Regions from separate parts of the Blautia hydrogenotrophica DSM 10507 genome, predicted to be linked through region 1. Evidence: predicted binding sites of a transcription regulator. Region 1 holds the regulator's gene; the other holds the start of a gene.
What was found. The regulator NrdR, encoded in region 1, represses ribonucleotide reductase genes. The targets are predictions, from matches to a motif close to CACAANATNTTGTG.

Region 1 (9,366 bases):
CATAATGTCCTTGCTCGGTGCTTTCATAATCACGTCTCTCACGAAATTTCGAGGAAGAGAACGCTGATTTGCCAGAACCTTCTGGAAATCTTCCAGCTCTTTCGCGTTCGGCAGCTTTCCAAATAGCAATAAATAAGTAGTTTCCTCAAATCCGTATCTGTGATTTTTCAAAAATCCCTGTGTCAAATTTTTGATATTGATGCCGCGGTAGAATAAATTTCCCTCACATGGTACTTCTTTTCCGTCGACCACTTTAACAGCCTGCACATTGGATATTCTGGTAAGGCCCGCCAGAACCCCTTTTCCATTTACATCTCTCAGACCTCTTTTTACATCATATTTTCCGTATAACTCCACATCGATCTTGCTGTTTTCCTTACAGATGTCTGTGAGATGTTCGATTTCCGGTGTTACTTTCATATTAAATCCTGACATTTCTTACGTCCCCTTTCTTTTTGTTTTCTATCTTTTCCCTCCCTGAAAAAATACATACTTATGGAATCCCTTAACATAGATCCACATTTCTCTCATTATATCATTATTTTCCATCTGGGTCTAGTGCATTCCCAATCTCTCAGCGACTCCGAGAATGCCAAACAAAGACCGCTCCTCGTACAGCATAGGCTCCACATTAGGAAAATAAGTCTTCATACGATAAATATAATAAATCAGCATTCCAATACCTAAAATCATCAACGGATACTGCATCCATCGAATCTCTCTTCCCAGAACGTATCTGAACAGAATCGCAATCCCTGCCAACAGCAATACTCCAAAAAAGAACGGATGTATCTGAAAAGCTCCTTGAAAGTCCCCTCTCAGAAAAAGCAGTCCTGCCCGTGTCATTCCACAGGCAGGACAAGGCAAACCGGTAATTCCGCGAAAAGGGCAGACGCTCACATGTAAAAAGCTGTTCATAAATACGATATAGGCTGCTATAAACAGCAGAGGCTGAGCGTTATCCCGCAAATCACGATAAATTCTCATCCATATTTTTCTCATTTTTGACGATAGGTACTTAAGAAATCTTTCAGCTTCCCGGTAGCTTCCTCTAGCTGTCTTATGTTTGGCAGATACACGATTCGGAAATGATCCGGCTGCGTCCAGTTAAAGCCTTTTCCATTGACCACCAAAACTCTCTTCTCTCTCAAGAAATCCAGAGCGAACTGCTCGTCATTGGTGATATGAAATCTCTCCGTGTCAATTTTGGGGAAAATGTAAAAAGCAGCTCTTGGTTTTTTCACTGTAATTCCTGGGATGTCCTTTAACGCGTTATAGATAAATTCTCTCTGCTCATAAATTCTACCGCCCGGAACCAGGTACTCATTGACGCTTTGGTACCCACCCAGTGCAGTCTGCACGACACTCTGCGCCGGAACATTGGAACAAAGTCTCATATTCGAAAGCATATTCAAGCCTTCGATATATCCTTGTGCCGCAGCTTTATTTCCACTTAAGACCATCCAGCCCACGCGGAAGCCCGCAATCATGTGGGACTTCGACAGACCACTGAAGGTAACACAGAATACATCTGGAGCCAAAGAAGCAATCGAGGTATGTTTTAGTCCGTCCATCACTAAGCGGTCATAAATTTCATCCGAGAATATAATCAGCTCATTCTCCCTGGCCACCTGTACAATCTGTTCCAAAATCTCGTCAGGATACAAAGCCCCTGTCGGATTGTTCGGATTGATAATGACAATGGCCTTAGTACGGTCCGTGACCTTGCTGCGAATATCATCAATATCTGGATACCAATCTGCCTGTTCATCACAGATATAATGGACAACTTTGCCCCCTGCCAATGTCGCACTGGCTGTCCACAGCGGATAGTCTGGAGCCGGTATCAAAATTTCATCCCCATCATTTAAAAGCGCCTGCATGGAAATACTAATCAGCTCGCTGACTCCATTTCCCGTATAGATATCCTGCATTCCCACATTTGGAATATTTTTCTGCTGATAGTATTGCATAATTGCTTTTCTTGCAGAAAAAATACCTCTCGAGTCTGAATATCCCTGGGAATTTCGGATATTACTCATCATATCCAAAATCACCTCTTCCGGTGCAGAAAATCCAAAGGGGAAGGGGTTGCCGATGTTCAGTTTTAAGATCTCTTTTCCATCCTCCTCCATTCTCGCGGCCTCGTCCACCACCGGTCCGCGGACATCATACAGTACATTGTCCAACTTAGAAGATTTTCCAAAAGCTCTCATTTTCTTCACTCCTTCCAAAAATATATTTATTTATGCAGAAAGTCCGCTTTTCGTGGGCTTTCTGTTTTTGACAAACAGAATAAAAACCAATCCGCTGACCGCCATCAAAATCGGGTAGAAACAGTAAGGTATAATCTGATATGGCGTCAGTTGTGTGAGGCTGGCCGCTGACAGAAGCTGTGCCCCATATGGAATCAATCCCTGCCCCACAGAAGTAAACATATCTAAAAGTGACGCTGATCTTTTCGGGCTGATTTCAAACTCATCACTAATCTCTTTCGCGATAGGACCAGCCATGACGATCGCCACCGTATTGTTGGCCGTACACATGTCTACGAGTAGGGACAAAAACGCAATACCCAGTTCCCCGCCTTTCTTTCCTTTGATACGTTTCTTGATGAATTCCAGGATAAACTGAATACCGCCCATCTCCTTTACCAGAGACACAATACAGGCCACTACCATCGAAATTACTGTGATGTCATACATTCCCATAATGCCGCCGCTGCCATCTGCACCCTGGGCGATCACACGGAACATGTCCGCTGGCAGAATACTACCCGTGGCGATTCCCACAACCAAAGACAGGATAATACCGGCCAGAAGAACCAAAAACACGTTGAAACCGATCAAAGCTCCTACTAACACCACCAAATATGGCAGAACTCTCCAGATATTGTAGGAGAGATCTCCGCTAAGCTGAAAACTTCCATTTCTTGTCAAAATCACAAACAAGATGATCGTGATAACCGCCGCCGGAAGCACAATGAAGAAGTTCTCCTTAAATTTGTCCTTCATCTCGCAACCCTGTGTCTTTACCGCCGCGATCGTGGTGTCTGAGATCATGGACAGGTTATCTCCAAACATAGCGCCGCAGACCACCGCACCAATGCAGATTGGCATTCCAAAGCCAGTCTTCTCACTGATTCCCACTGCAATTGGAGCCAGAGCTGCAATCGTTCCCATGGACGTTCCCATGGATATTGAGATAAAACATCCAATCACGAATAAACCTGCCACTGCTACCGAAGACGGCAGAATCGACAGTCCCAGGTTTACGGTGCTCTCAACGCCCCCGGCCGCTGTGACTGCCCCGGAGAAACCTCCCGCCACTAAAAAAATCAGGCACATCGTGATGATATTGTCATCGCCCACACCCTGGGCCACAATATGTATTTTTTCATGAAAATCATGCTTTCTGTCCTGGATAAAAGCCACAAGCAGAGCGATTAGAAACCCAACAATTGCCGGCATACTGTTAAAATCACCGCTGACAAATCCAGAGCCCAAAAAAATCACCAAAAATACGATAATCGGCAGTAGTGCCCTGCCGTTTGCTTTTACTTTTCCTTCCATGTATCTTCCCCTCTCTATTCTTGTTTTCCCTCCAAAAGCTTACTCAGTTCTTCCATAAAAGTATTGACATCTTTGAATTCCCGATAGACAGACGCAAAGCGCACATAGGCCACTGCGTCCAAATTCTTCAGTTCTTCCATCACAATCTCGCCAATTCTTGTACTGGAAATCTCTCTTTCTTCTGTATTAAAAATCTTCCCCTCGATTGCATCAATGGCAGAATTAATTTTCTCCACCGGAACCGGACGTTTATAACAAGCCCTCAAAATACCTGCTTCAATTTTAGACCGCTCATACTGCTCCCGGTTCTGGTCTTTCTTGATTACAATCAACGGAATTGTCTCCACCTTTTCATAAGTGGTGAACCTTTTTCCACATGCATCACACATGCGCCTTCTACGGATAGAATTATTTTCCTCCACTGGCCTGGAGTCCACAACTCTGGTGTTATCCTGATTACAATACGGACATCTCATATATTTCTCCCCTCATATTCCGAATCAGTCTCAGACAGCTATCATGGAAATCGCTGCATTTCTTGTAAGTATACTGAAAATTCCAATTTCCGTCAAGAAAATTTCCAAAATCAGTTTATTATCTGATAACTATTCGTTACAGTTCAGTCCTCCAATGTCTCACAAGGCGTTTTCTAACTGAAACGCATAAACTGTCTTCCACCCCCATAGGTTTATAAAAAAGGATGGATCAGTCTATGCGTTTGTTCGAACTGCGTCAAAAAGAAATCATCAATATCTGCACCTGCAAAAGCCTGGGCTGTCCCGTGGATATAGACTTTGATATCTGCACCGGGCGTATGCTGGCGCTGATCGTCCCCGGTCCAGCCCGAATCTGCGGTTTTTTCGGCAGAGACAGCGAATATATCATTCCCTGGGAATGCATCCGCCAAATCGGCGAAGATATCATTCTGGTAGAAATCAAGGAAGATCGCTGCCTGAATAAAGATTTTTAGTACAGCGAATTTATAATTCGCTGTACTAGTTTATTTTTTCTCGATAATCAAGCCATCCCGGTACGCCTGAAGAAGCATCTTCAGCTCCCGAATCCGCTCTTTCAGCGCAGCTCCGTTGTCAGTGTCTCCCACAAGCCGCCTGCGCTGACTTCTGCGGACCGCCACCTGACGGGAAACGATATCCGTCTCTTCCCTCACCGCTGCCTCAGCCGACTTAAAAGGTTCATGAGCAGACAACAACAGACCGTAAGAATTGTAAATCAAGGTATACCCAGCAATTCCAGTTTCTTTCTGATAAGCCCTAGAAAACCCTCCGTCGATCACCAGAACTTTTCCATTACATTTTACTGGGCTCTCCCCATCCTGCTGATGTACTGGGACATGTCCATTGACAATATGAGCACCGGAAGTCTCCAAACCAAATTCCTTAAAAATCTGGTCCACCACCTTCTCATCTTCTAACAAGGAATAATATGGATTTTTCTTTTCTACATGCGTCTGCTTGTCCGCGATGAAATATCTCTCAAAAGTAGTCATCCGATCTTTTCCAAACAATGGGGAATTTGGCCCAGTCCAGATATACCAACAGATATCCTTTCCTTTCTCCTGTTCCACTGGGTCTAAAGCAAAAAATGCCTTTCTCACATAGACTTCCAGAGCATCGTACAGTGCTTTTCCATGATAACTCTTATCAAAGACCCTAACCTGTTTAAAGCTTCCATCTTCATTCAAAGGCACACAGCCATGGTATAACAGGTTTCCATTGTACACTTTGTAGAGATTCCCTTGACTGAGCAAAAGCTTCATGTGTCTTTGCAGTTTCTCACAGTTGATGAACGCTGAGCTCAGTCTCTCCATCACATCCGCCTCTTCTGGGGTCAGTTTGTAAGGATCTTTAGGATCTATTGTCGGAAATAAATTGTCCTTCAGCTTATATTCTTTTCCATAAATCTTGATCGTACCTTTTTCATAGTCAATTCTGTGCAGAAGTCTTCGGTCTTCCATTCCAAAGCCCGGATATTTCTCGATCAGTTGTCCCTCCAGCTTAAACTGTATCACTGAGATCGCCTTGTGCATTTTCATCCCCAAAGCTGCCTCAGTCTCCGTGGTATTTTTATCCCCTTTCAGCTTAAAACACTCACAGGGGTCATCCCGATACACATTCATTGCCAATCTGCCTAAAGGGAACATATTAATCCCGTATCCGTCTTCCAAAATATCCAGGTTTCCATAGCGCACACTGATTCGCACAATTGTGGCGATACACGCTTTTTGACCGGCGGCAGCTCCCATCCAGACAATGTCGTGGTTTCCCCACTGAATATCTAGAGAATGGTAATCACACAGCCGGTCCATAATAAAGTGAGGTCCTGGCCCCCGGTCATAGATATCCCCCAGAATGTGAAGATGGTCCACGACCAGTCGCTGTATCAGTTCTGCCAAGGCAATGATAAAATCCTCTGCCCTGCCAATGTCGATGATCGTATTGACAATGGCATTGTAATAGGCTTCTTTGTCCAGCACTTCTGACTTTTCCGTAATCAGCTCTTCAATGACATAGGCATAGTCCGGCGGCAGTGCTTTTCTCACCTTTGAGCGGGTATACTTGGAGCCTGTAATCTTGCACACCTCTATGAGCCGATAGAGCGTGATCTTATACCAATTCTCCATATCTTCTTCCGCTTTTTTCACCAGTTCCATCTTTTCCCTGGGATAATAGATCAAAGTCGCCAAGGAACGCTTATCTGCCGTGCTCAGCGTGTGCCCAAAAACATCGTCGATTTTTTTCCTCACAGCCCCGGAACCATTTCTCAACACATGGGAAAATGCCTCATACTCCCCATGAATATCTGTCAGAAAATGTTCCGTTCCTTTTGGCAAATTCACGATAGACTGAAGATTTATAATCTCCGTGGAAGCTTTTCCGATCGTGGGATACAGTTCTGCCAGACACTTCAGATAGCGCAGTTCTTCTTTGCTCATACCTTTCTCCTCCATAAAAACCTTTTTTATATAACTGTTTTTGCTTGCATCACTCTATATAAAATCCATCAGCGACATCTGATTAGAATTTGGAATATCTCCAAACAAGTGCATATCATCCATCAAATCAATCACCGTTTTGCTGACTTTCGTACGAATTCTGAAATCATCTTTAGACAAAAACGTTCCCTCATTGGCCGCCGCCACTACCGCATCCGCGGCTTTATCCCCCAAACCTTCAATGGCGTCCAAAGAAGGCATCAGTTTTCCATCAATAATCTGAAAGCGATGAGCCTTTGCCTTATACAAATCCAAAGGCATAAACTCGAACCCCCTGGCGTACATCTCCTGGACAATCTTCATGTCCTTGACCATATCCTGCTCCTTCTTCGTGGCCGCATCTCCCTTCTTATGTATTTCATCCATATAATATTCCAGCTTCTCTTTTCCCATACACATCACCTCATAAGAAAAGTTCGTCGCACGGATACTGAAAAAAGCCGCGTAGTATGCCAGCGGATAAAATATCTTATACCAGGCAATTCGATAGGCCATCATGACGTAGGCTGCCGCGTGGGCCTTAGGAAACATGTAGGAGATCTGTTTGCAGGACCAGATATACCAGTCCGGTACATGATTTGCCTTCATGGTCTCCTCCCATTCCGGCTTCAGCCCCTTTCCCTTACGCACACTTTCCATAATCGTGAAAGCCTGGCTGCTCTCCACTCCCTGGTTAATCAGATAGCCCATAATATCATCACGGGTACAGATCGCCGTGGAAATCGTCGCTTTTCCCTGGCGTATGAGCTCCTGGGCATTCCCCAGCCATACATTGGTCCCATGAGACAACCCAGAAATTCTGACCAGGTCAGAAAAACAGGTGGGCTTCGTATCCTGAAGCATTCCAATAACAAAGTCTGTGCCAAATTCCGGAATTCCCAGACAGCCCAGAGGGCACCCTCCAATATCCTTGGGCTCAATCCCCAGCGCTTTCGTACTGGCAAACAAAGACATTACCTCTGGATTGTCCAAAGGGACCTCCTTTGCATCGGTGCCAGTCAAATCCTCTAGCATACGAATCATCGTCGGATCGTCGTGTCCTAGAATATCCAACTTCAGCAGATTTCCATCAATAGAGTGGTAATCAAAATGTGTTGTGATAATGTCAGAGTTCACATCGTTTGCCGGGTGCTGCACCGGTGTAAACTTTTCAATCTCTTCTCCATGAGGAAGCACAATGATACCACCTGGATGCTGACCAGTGGTTCTACGAATCCCAGTACATCCCTTTACCAATCGGTTAATCTCGCAGTATCGTTTAGGTTGTCCATGTTCCTCAAAATAGTTTTTTACATAGCCAAAAGCTGTCTTCTCCGCCAGGGTTCCGATCGTTCCTGCCTTAAAAGTGTGTCCCTCCCCAAAGATCACCTCTGTATACCGGTGAGCTACCGCCTGGTACTCTCCGGAGAAATTCAAGTCGATATCCGGCTCTTTGTCCCCTTTAAATCCCAGAAAAGTCTCAAAGGGAATATCAAAACCATTTTTGTTCAGCTTAGTCCCACATTTGGGGCAGACTTTATCCGGCATATCACAGCCTACCTTACCCACGAACTTTTTCACATCCTCCGAGTCGAAATCACTGTACTTACATTTAGGGCAGACGTAATGAGGCGGCAAAGGATTTACCTCCGTGATTCCCGACATGGTAGCTGCCAGAGAAGAGCCCACAGACCCTCGCGAACCCACCAGATACCCGTCGTCATTGGACTTCCACACCAGCTTCTGAGCAATGATATACATGACCGCATAACCGTTGGAAATAATAGAGGTCAACTCTTTTTTTAAGCGCTCTTCCACAATTGGCGGCAGCGGTTCTCCATAAATTTCATGTGCCTTATTGTAACAAATATCTCTTAAATCCTGATCGGAATTTTCAATTACTGGAGGACACTTATCCGGATGAATCGGAGACACTTTGTCACACATATCTGCAATCTTCAAAGTGTTGGTAATCACCACTTCTTCTGCCTTCTCGCTGCCCAGATAAGAAAATTCTTCCAACATCTCCTCCGTAGTTCGAAGGTAGAGTGGCGCCTGATCATCCGCATCCCCAAATCCTTTGCCACTCATGATAATTCTGCGGTACACCTCATCTTTAGGGTCCATAAAATGCACATCGCAGGTAGCCACCACTGGTTTCTGGAACTGTTCTCCCAGTTTCACGATCTTCCGATTCATCTCTTTGAGATCTTCCATGGAATGAACCTTGTCGTTCTTTTCATCAGCAATCATGAATTTATTGTTCCCCAATGGCTGAATCTCCAGGTAGTCATAAAAGTTCACCAGCCTCGCAATCTCCTGGGGAGACGCATCCCTTAACAGTGCCTGGTACAACTCTCCAGCTTCACAGGCACTACCAATAATAAGACCCTCTCGATGCTGTTCAAACACACTTTTAGGCACTCTCGGCCTGCGGTTGTAGTACTTCAAATGTGACAGTGATACCAGCTTATACAGATTAATCCGTCCCGCCTCGCTAGAAGCAAGGATAATCGCATGATAAGTAGGCAGCTTCTTCACCGTGTTCTCAGACACAGAGCCCTGACAGTTAAGTACATCCACATTCTCAATCTCACGGTCTGCCAGCATCTTCACGAACTTCACAAAAATATCCGCAGTACAGGCAGCGTCATCCACCGCCCGATGGTGATGTCCCAGCGGAATCTCCAGCGCCTTTGCCACGGTATCCAACTTAAACCGATTCAGAGAAGGCAACAAAAACCTGGCCATGCCCACAGTATCTATGTAGGTAAAATCATGGGGAATTCCCAGCCTGTCACA
Region 2 (9,366 bases), 1.7 Mb from region 1:
TTTGGACCCTTGAAGCAGCTCAATGGGATTGACCAGATGGATTTGCCTCAGATCATTGAGCAACGTCACCCCAAAAATAATTCCAAACAAGAAAAAGGTATGCAGAATCGCCTCTCCCGATATATAGAACCCAAACTGTACCGGCGCCTGAATCAGCCGAAGCAGCAGTAAAAACAGCAGTTTTCCGCCCAGAATACCCAGCAGAATTCCAGCTCCCAGGCTCATCGCCGCCGTCAGCAGCATCTCTAAGAGCATCATCCGCCGGATATGGCGTTTTTCCATTCCTAAGATATTGTAAAGTCCCAGCTCCTTTTTGCGCTGTCTCATCAGAAAGCCATTGCTGTAGACCAGAAAAATCACCGAAAACAGACCGATTACAATACTCCCAACTCCCAGGATTGTCCGAATCGTGACTCCGCCTCTCATATTTTCCAACTCTGGATTCAGACGCATAAAGTAGATCATATAGTACATGGCGATGGAGCAGATACAGGTCAGAAGATAGGGAATATAGATTTTTCGGTTTTTTACCAAATTCGTCACTGCCAACTGAAAGTAAATCCCTCTACGCATACTGTTCACCGCCTGTGGCTAAAATCGTAAGCGTATCGGAAATTCTCTGATACAGCTTCTGTTTCGTCATATCACCACGGTAAATCTGGTGAAAGACTTCCCCGTCTTTGATAAACAGCACGCGCCCCGCGTGGCTGGCAGCCGCAATGCTGTGAGTGACCATCAAAATGGTCTGCCCATCCTCGTTGATCTCCTGAAACAGTTCCAGTAATTCCCCGGCAGCTCTGGAATCCAAAGCTCCTGTGGGCTCGTCTGCCAGCACCAGCTTCGGCCCTGTAATAAGCGCTCTGGCAACTGCCGCCCTCTGCTTCTGTCCGCCCGATACTTCATAGGGATACTTATCCAAAATCTCAGAAATCCTCAGTTTCGCGGCAATCGGCCTAAGCTTTCGTTCCATCTCCTGGTAGTCCTCCCCTGCCAGAACCAACGGCAGAAAGATGTTATCCCTCAGATTAAAGGTGTCCAGCAGATTAAAATCCTGGAATACAAACCCCAGATTCTTTCTGCGAAAGGAGGATATCTCTTTTTCCCGGAGATTTACAATGTTCTTTCCCTCCAACAATACTTCTCCGCTTGTAGGCTTATCCAGAGAGGCCAGAATATTCAAAAGCGTAGTCTTCCCAGACCCGGATTCACCCATGATTGCCACGTATTCTCCTTGTTCCACTGAGAAGCTTACATTCTCTAATGCCTGAACTTTATTTTTTCCAAACCTGGTAGAATAAATCTTCTTCACATGATTGACTTCCAAAAATTCCATATTGAACCTTGCTGTAACCGCGGACTGTCCTGCAGTTACCTCCTCCTTTCTTTCCCTTCACATACTTCAGTGTATAGGGATATTATAGATTTTTTAGAGGAACTTCTGCCATAATTTTAGCTTACATTTTCCACAGAAACCTTACATCTGTGTAAGGTCAGCCCGCTCTAGCTTCAGATAAACCGCCGTACCTTCTCCGGGACATGACTCGATTCGTATCTCATGGGATAGTTTGTCCAAAATTTTCTTCACAAGATACAGTCCTATCCCCGTAGAACGCTTGTCTCTTCTCCCATTTCTTCCGGTAAAGCCACGCTCAAACACTCTGCTGATATCCTCCGGCGCTATCCCAATTCCGGTATCCCGAATCACCAGCGTCTTAGCCTCACTCTCAGCCATACAGATGGTGATCTTTCCTCTCGGAGTATATTTCAGCGCGTTGGAGAGAAGCTGCTCCAACACAAAGACCAGCCACTTCTCATCAGTCAGTACGGAAACATTTAAGGGTTCATACTCCAAAGTAATCCGTTGCAAGATAAACAACTTCTTATATTTTCGTACTGCCTGACGGACCAGCCCGTCCAGTTTGTACTGCCGAAAACTCAAATCTGAGCTCATGCTTTCACAACGCAAATATCCCAGAACCATCTCCACATACTGCTCAATCTTAAACAGTTCCATCTCTAACAGCACATGAGACTGCCCCTCTGACTGCATCAAAAGCCTCATAGCCGCGATGGGAGTTTTAATCTGATGTACCCACAACGTATAGTAATCCAGCAGCTCTTCTCTGTGCTTGGCATATTCGTTGGCTTGTCTTTGGCACTCTTGTCCAAGTTCCATCATCATTTTCTGATAGAGCTCTTCCCCAACACTTGCACTTTTGGGAAATTCCCTCGGCAATTCCGGTAGCATTTTTTGAAGCTGTGACAGCTGCCATATCTTTTTATAATACCCTACAAATCCCACTGCCAGTAAAACCACAGTCAGAACCAAGCATAACAGCAGGCCGTACACGACAGCTTCCAGCGGTTTTCCATACAGCACAAAAACCGTACAGAAAATTGCTAAAAAGGTCAGTAGTCCTCCTATCACAAATCTATTTTTCTTCAGATAATCCCACAAAATCCTTCCTGTACTCATCACGAAATCCGATACCCCAATCCTTTTTTGGTCAGTATAAAGTCAGCCAATCCAAAGCTTTCTAGTTTTCTGCGCAGCCTGGTCATGTTTACGGTCAATGTATTGTCATCTACAAAACTGTCATTTTCCCAGAGTCGGTTCATGATCGCATCTCTGGATACGATCTTTCCCTCATTCTCAAACAAAATCTGAAGAATCCGAAATTCATTTTTGGTCAGCTCCAAAACCTGTTCTTTAAAAGTAAGCGTGGAATTCCCCAAGTTCAACACCACACCTTTGTGCTCCATGAGATTTCCTGTCATTCCAAATGCATAGGTTCTGCGCAACATTGCCTGAACCTTTGCCACCAACACATCCAGGTCAAAGGGCTTTGCTATGAAATCGTCTGCCCCTCTGGTCATGGCCATCACAATATTCATATTATCTGGGGCCGAGGAGATAAAAATCACCGGAACCTGAGAATTTTTTCGTATCTCATCGCACCAGTGAAAACCATTGTAAAAGGGCAGCGATAAGTCCAGCAAAACCAGCTGAGGCGAAAACGCCACAAATTGCTGCATTACGTTCTGAAAATCCGAGACGCATTGAACCTCATAGCCCCAGGATTCCAAATGCTTATACATCGTCCTGGCAATCACCAGATCATCTTCCACAATCAAAATCTTATACATAATTTTCTCCTATTCATAAAGTGGGCAAGCCCGCTTCAACTCCTCCATTCCCTCGCTCTTGAGGGGTGCGCCCCACTTTACGTACCGACGCAACACTACAAAACAGGGAGTACATTCTGGAAACTCTCCCAACATTGTACTCCCAGTCTTATCTTATCAAAATTTGAGGCTTTTCACAAGGTCTTATTATCTGCCGTACTCTCCCATAGTAACAGTTCAGCCAGCGCCATTCGTAAAACAGCACTGCGTGCTTATCGTGGCTGACGCCACCGTTTTACTCATTCTGTAGATGCGTTTTTTATTCCCTAAAATATTGCCTGTCTCTCCTAATACCTGTATACTAAAATTGGTGTGTCTTTTTCACACCGGACACTTTACACATAAGAGGAGGCTATTGTATGATTATTGATTTTCATACCCACATTTTTCCAGATGCATTAGCTCCAAGAGTGATTCCTAACCTGACACATATCATCAGCGAGAACCCCAGCATGAACGGCACGATAAATGGACTTGTAGAATCCATGAGAACTTCCCACATAGATCTCTCCATAGTACTGCCCGTTGTCACAAAACCAAAACAGTTCCGCAGCATCACTCAATTCGCTCTGGAAGTAAACGAACGCTTTGAGCACACAAAGGGACCTCGCCTGCTCTCCTTTGCAGGCATCCACCCGGATACCTCTGATTACATGGGCGAGCTCAATACCATAAAGGAGCTGGGCTTTAAAGGTATTAAACTCCACCCCGACGATCAGAAGACATTGATTGACGACATCCGATACAAACGTATCATCTCCCGCGCCTGTGAGCTGGGGCTTATCATCACCATTCATTCCGGTTATGACTGTTCGTCTCCCTGTCCAGTCCATGCAGCCCCCAGAATTCTCGCCCGTATGTTAGACGATGTAAGACCTCAAAAAGTTATTCTCGCTCACATGGGTGGAAATATCTTCTATGATGAGGTGGAACGTACTTTGATCGGAAGAGATGTATACTTGGACACAGCTTTCACACTTCGCCATATCGAATCCGATCAGATGCTGCGCATGATTCGGAATCACAGTCCTAAAAAAGTGCTGTTCGGCTCTGATGCTCCATGGACAGACCAGAAAAAAGACCTGAGGACTTTTCAGGAACTGGAACTTACGCCCATGGAAAGAGAAGATATTCTCTATCGCAACGGCAGGCACCTGTTGAACATCTAAACACATGCAGGTACAGACAGACGGGACTGTCACACGCAGGATTCCTTTCCTGCGTGTGACAGCCCCGTTCGTTTTTTCATTCAACGGTTACTCATCCCGTTCATCCACATATTTTTGAATATTGGAGGCATTCACATAACGGTGGATATCTCCTCCTTCGTCCATCACGACCAAGGTGGGTGCTTGGCGGATTCCGTATTTCTTTGCCAGCTCCGGATGCTCCTCCGCATCAATAACCTGTACTTCCACCTCTTCCTCCCGTAGTATCTCCTTTGCAGCCTTACAGTTCGGACAAGTGCTAGTGGTAAACAGGAACTTGGTGGTCTGTACTGATTCCAGCTGAATCTCATCCTGGTTGATCTTCATCACCGCAGTGTGCACTTTTTTCATCCTGGAATTCTCTACATCATAGAGCTTTCGGTTTTTGTACTCCTGGGTCTTTCCATCATTCCAGTTCTGTACCGGCCGGTAGTAACCAGTAATTCGACTGTAGACTTCCGCCGGTTTTCCGCATTTCGGACAAGTAAAGTGTTCTCCCGACAGATAGCCATGTTCCTGACACACAGAATACGTTGGGGACATCGTATAGTAGGGAAGACGATAGTTCTCCGCAATCTTTTTCACCAGAGAAGCGGCAGCTTTCCAATCTGGAAGCTTCTCCCCTAAAAATGCATGGAAGACAGTCCCCGAGGTATATAAAGTCTGAAACTCATCCTGGATATCCAACGCATCAAAAATGTCCTCTGAGAAATCGACAGGAAGATGGGAGCTGTTGGTATAGTAAGGGGTATCTCCTTCTTTTCCAGCTGTTTTGATATCCGGCCAGCGCTTCTTGTCGTGCTTCGCCAAACGGTAAGTCGTAGATTCCGCCGGCGTCGCCTCTAGATTAAACAGCTCTCCCTGATACTGTTCCTGGTAATCAGAGAGCTTATCTCTCATGTGAATGAGCACTTCTTTGGTAAACTTTTGAGTCTTTTCATCCGTCAGATCATGTCCCAGCCAGCAGGCATTCAGTCCCACCTCGTTCATTCCGATCAACCCAATCGTGGAGAAATGATTGTCGAAGGAACCCAGATACCGTTTCGTGTAGGGGTACAATCCCTCATCTAAAAGCTTGCTCACAACTTCTCTCTTAATATGCAAAGACCTGGCTGAGATATCCATCAGATGGTCTAGACGGCGGTAAAACTCCTCCGGTGTCCTGCTCAAATACGCAATTCTCGGCATGTTGATCGTCACCACACCTACAGAGCCTGTGCTCTCCCCGGAGCCGAAGAAGCCTCCGGTCTTCTTACGCAGTTCTCGCAAATCCAGACGTAGACGACAGCACATACTCCGGATATCACTCGGCTTCATGTCGCTGTTGATATAATTGGAAAAATACGGAGTCCCATATTTCGCAGTCATCTCAAATAACAGGCGGTTGTTCTCTGTGTCTGACCAGTCAAACTCAGAGGTGATGGAGTAAGTCGGTATCGGATACTGAAATCCTCTTCCGTTGGCGTCTCCCTCAATCATTGTCTCAATAAACGCCTTGTTAATCATATCCATCTCTTTTTTGCAGTCTTTATATTTAAAGTCCATCTCTTTGCCGCCCACCAAAGCCGGCAGTTCTGCCAGATCATCCGGCACTGTCCAATCCAGAGTAATGTTGGAAAAAGGCGCCTGCGTTCCCCACCTGCTCGGTGTATTCACCCCATAGATGAAAGATTCAATACACTTTTTCACCTCTGGATAAGTCAAATGATCGGTCTTCACGAAAGGAGCCAGATAAGTATCAAAGGAAGAAAATGCCTGGGCTCCTGCCCACTCGTTCTGCATAATTCCCAAGAAATTCACCATCTGGTTACACAACACGCTCAGATGCTTTGCAGGGGAAGAGGTGATCTTTCCCTTAATGCCTCCTAGTCCCTCCATAATCAACTGTTTTAAGGACCAGCCAGCACAGTACCCTGTCAGCATCGACAAATCGTGCAGGTGGATATCCGCATTTCTATGAGCTTCCGCAATCTCATTGTCATAGATTTCTGACAACCAATAGTTTGCTGTGACAGCCCCGGAATTGCTCAGAATCAGTCCCCCCACCGAGTAGGTCACCGTCGAGTTTTCCTTGACACGCCAGTCCTCCACTTTCACATAGCTATTGACAATCTCTTTGTAATCCAAAATGGTGGATTTCATGTTTCTAACTTTTTCTCTCTGCTTGCGATATAAAATATAAGCTTTCGCCACATCAGAATATCCCGCCTGAATCAGCACATTCTCCACACTGTCCTGGATATCCTCTACAGAGATCTGCTCGTCCGCTATCTTATCCTGAAAATCCGCTGTGACCCGCAGTGCCAGCAGGCTCATCATGTCCTCACTGTAATGCTTTTCTTTCGCCTCAAATGCCTTGCAAATCGCGTTGGAAATCTTTTGTAAGTCAAATTCCGCGATCTCGCCGTCTCTTTTCACAACCTGAAACATATGATTACCTCCATTCTAGACTCGTGTATGTGTCAAAGCGGATAAATACAGTCCGCTTTGCTGTTTAATAAGATCAAATGATTCTCCATATTTTTGCAACGTAGGACTATTGTACCAGAACCCCTATGGATAGTCAATAGAAAGCACCATATCTTGTGTTCCATAATTTACCAGAAACAAGATATGGTGTCTCTATACTTTCTCATATATTTCCCTGGAAACATAAGCTTTTACGGCAATTCCTTCCGCTAAGTATTCTTCCTCCAAAATCTCTCCTTTTTTTCGAATCAACTGAAGAATTCCAGCCTTTTGATAAGGATACAGACGCTCGATATAAATCTGTCCACTTCTCAAAATTTCCTCCAATGCAGCTTTCAGTTCTTCCATTCCTTCCCCAGTCTTCGTAGAGGATAAAATAGAATACTCTGCACGAAAGTCCCGGAATTTCTGTTTTTCTTCCAGCTTGTCTTGCTTGTTGAACAGAGTAATCACAGGCTTGTCGGATACCTTGAGCTGACGCAGGGTCTCATAGACCACATGCATCTGTGTCTCTCTCTGAGGATTTGAAGCATCCACCACGTGAATAATAATGTCTGCATAGCACACTTCCTCCAGAGTACTTTTAAATGCCTCGATCAACTGATGAGGAAGTTTCCTGATAAATCCCACAGTGTCCGTCAGCAAAATTTCCTGCTTTCCTGATAGCTGTAAGACTCTCGTCGTGGTGTCCAGCGTAGAAAACAACATCTCATCCTCCAAAATGGATGCCCCTGTCAGATAATTCATCGTGGAGGACTTACCTGCACTGCTGTAACCGACCAAAGCCGCGATCTTCTGGTTCATCCTTTGCCTCTGGTCTCGCACCAGTTCCCGGTGACGTACCACTTCCTCCAGCTCTTTTTTCAGCTGACTGATTCTAGTCCGAATCAGCCGGCGGTCCATCTCCAGCTTTTTCTCTCCTGGCCCACGAGTTCCGATTCCACCTCCGAGCCTTGAAAGAGAACTCCCAAGTCCCGCCAGGCGCGCCGCTCGGTACCGAAGCTGCGCCAACTCCACCTGTATCTTGCCCTCCCGCGTCACCGCATGGCTGGCGAAGATATCTAGAATCAGTAAGGTCCGGTCCATCACTTTACAGTCCAGCTCCCGCTGCAAATTGTGAAACTGGGCCGGGGACAGCTCGTCGTCACAGATGACTCCGGTTGCATCCTGTGCCAAAACCAGCATCCTCACTTCCTCTATTTTTCCTTTTCCAATATAGGTGCCCGGGTGAATCTTCTCCCGCCTCTGCACCACTATGCCTGCGACAAGAGCTCCGGCTGTACGCGCTAGCTCGCCCAACTCTTCTAGAGAAGACTCCACCTCCTCCCCGTCGTTCTCCTGAACGCCGATTAGGACGACCCGTTCTTCCAATTCTTCCAAATCGTACAAAATTTTTGCTCCTTTTCACCGCTTGCCCGTTCAGGATATACGGCTGTTTAAAAATTCACTCTCCTTCTGGGCAGCTTCATCGTCTGGAAACATTTTTAAATACTCAGCAGCCTTTTCCTTCGCCGTCTCAAAATCCAGACTTTTCTCATAGACTACAATCTCATTGAACAGTAAATCCTGCATTTCCTCAGTGTCCGCCTGCTGAATTCCATTTTGAATATTGTTCAATGCCGACTCATAGTCTCCCTCGGCCAGATCGCACAGTGCCAGACCATTATAGCCCTGCGCCGCGTCTTCCTCTTCCTGAATGTAGTCTTCATAACTCGCTCTGGCACTCTCCAAGTCATTCTTGGACAGGTACACCTCTCCTAAAAATATCATCGCTTCGGTGTTTCCTCCATCTACGGCCTCTGAAAGCCTCTTCTCTGCGTTGTCGAAGTCTTCCATATAGTAGTAGATTTTTCCCTGCTCACACCGCCCCTTTGCGTCGGATGGACTAGTCTTCAGTGCCTGTTCTAAATAGACGGTTCCATCAGCCTCCATCCCTCGTTCCAAATACGCCTCATAAATTTGGACTGCCTGCTGATATCCACTGTCCTCTTCTATGACTTTCTGAAAATTCTCTTTCGCCAGATCGTAATCGTCCACCGCCAGCGCTACTCTTCCTGCCAGATAGCAACTCTGAGCGTCCTCAGACAATTCCAACAGGCTTTCACTGGTTTTTTGGGCATCCTCGTACTGCCCATTCTTGTACTGGGCTGTCGCCTGATAAGACAGAACATCTTTTCGAAATCCTTTGTCCAGTCCCTTTTGGCTCAATGCCTGTTCAAAATAGTCTGCCGCTTCCTCATAGTCTCCCAATTTTAAGCTGGCGATGCCTGCTCCCCGGCAGGACTCCGCCTTATGGACGTCTCTTTCCATGGCCTCCTGAAAACCTTGAACAGCCTCCTCATAGGCCCCTTGGTCCAAGTCCTTTCTGGCTTGGTCATATATCGCTTTTTCCTCCTGACAGCCAGCCATCAGGACTGACACACAGCCTGCGGCTAGCAGCCAACCATAAGCCCTTTTCATGGCTCTCAGGAGACTGTCAGGCCTTCAGCCTCAATGACAGAGA

Region 2: BLHYD_RS14665 (ribonucleoside triphosphate reductase) is a predicted target of NrdR. The motif match lies at 6,969-6,982, and genes of this name have one in related genera.

Annotation. Positions count from the first base shown of each region.
Region 1 covers NZ_CP136423.1:1,367,880-1,377,245, reverse strand. The annotation lists gene BLHYD_RS06450 (citrate/2-methylcitrate synthase) at 1-435, opposite strand, end outside; gene BLHYD_RS06445 (DUF2752 domain-containing protein) at 556-987, opposite strand; gene BLHYD_RS06440 (aminotransferase class I/II-fold pyridoxal phosphate-dependent enzyme) at 999-2,216, opposite strand; gene BLHYD_RS06435 (Na+/H+ antiporter NhaC family protein) at 2,247-3,572, opposite strand; gene nrdR (transcriptional regulator NrdR) at 3,587-4,048, opposite strand; gene BLHYD_RS06425 (YlmC/YmxH family sporulation protein) at 4,285-4,542, shown strand; gene BLHYD_RS06420 (fructose-bisphosphatase class III) at 4,573-6,525, opposite strand; gene BLHYD_RS06415 (PolC-type DNA polymerase III) at 6,580-9,366, opposite strand, start outside.
Region 2 covers NZ_CP136423.1:3,049,270-3,058,635, forward strand. The annotation lists gene BLHYD_RS14640 (ABC transporter permease) at 1-573, opposite strand, end outside; gene BLHYD_RS14645 (ABC transporter ATP-binding protein) at 566-1,333, opposite strand; gene BLHYD_RS14650 (sensor histidine kinase) at 1,475-2,476, opposite strand; gene BLHYD_RS14655 (response regulator transcription factor) at 2,476-3,147, opposite strand; gene BLHYD_RS14660 (amidohydrolase family protein) at 3,546-4,355, shown strand; gene BLHYD_RS14665 (ribonucleoside triphosphate reductase) at 4,443-6,824, opposite strand; gene hflX (GTPase HflX) at 7,017-8,252, opposite strand; gene BLHYD_RS14675 (tetratricopeptide repeat protein) at 8,283-9,323, opposite strand; gene glmM (phosphoglucosamine mutase) at 9,329-9,366, opposite strand, start outside.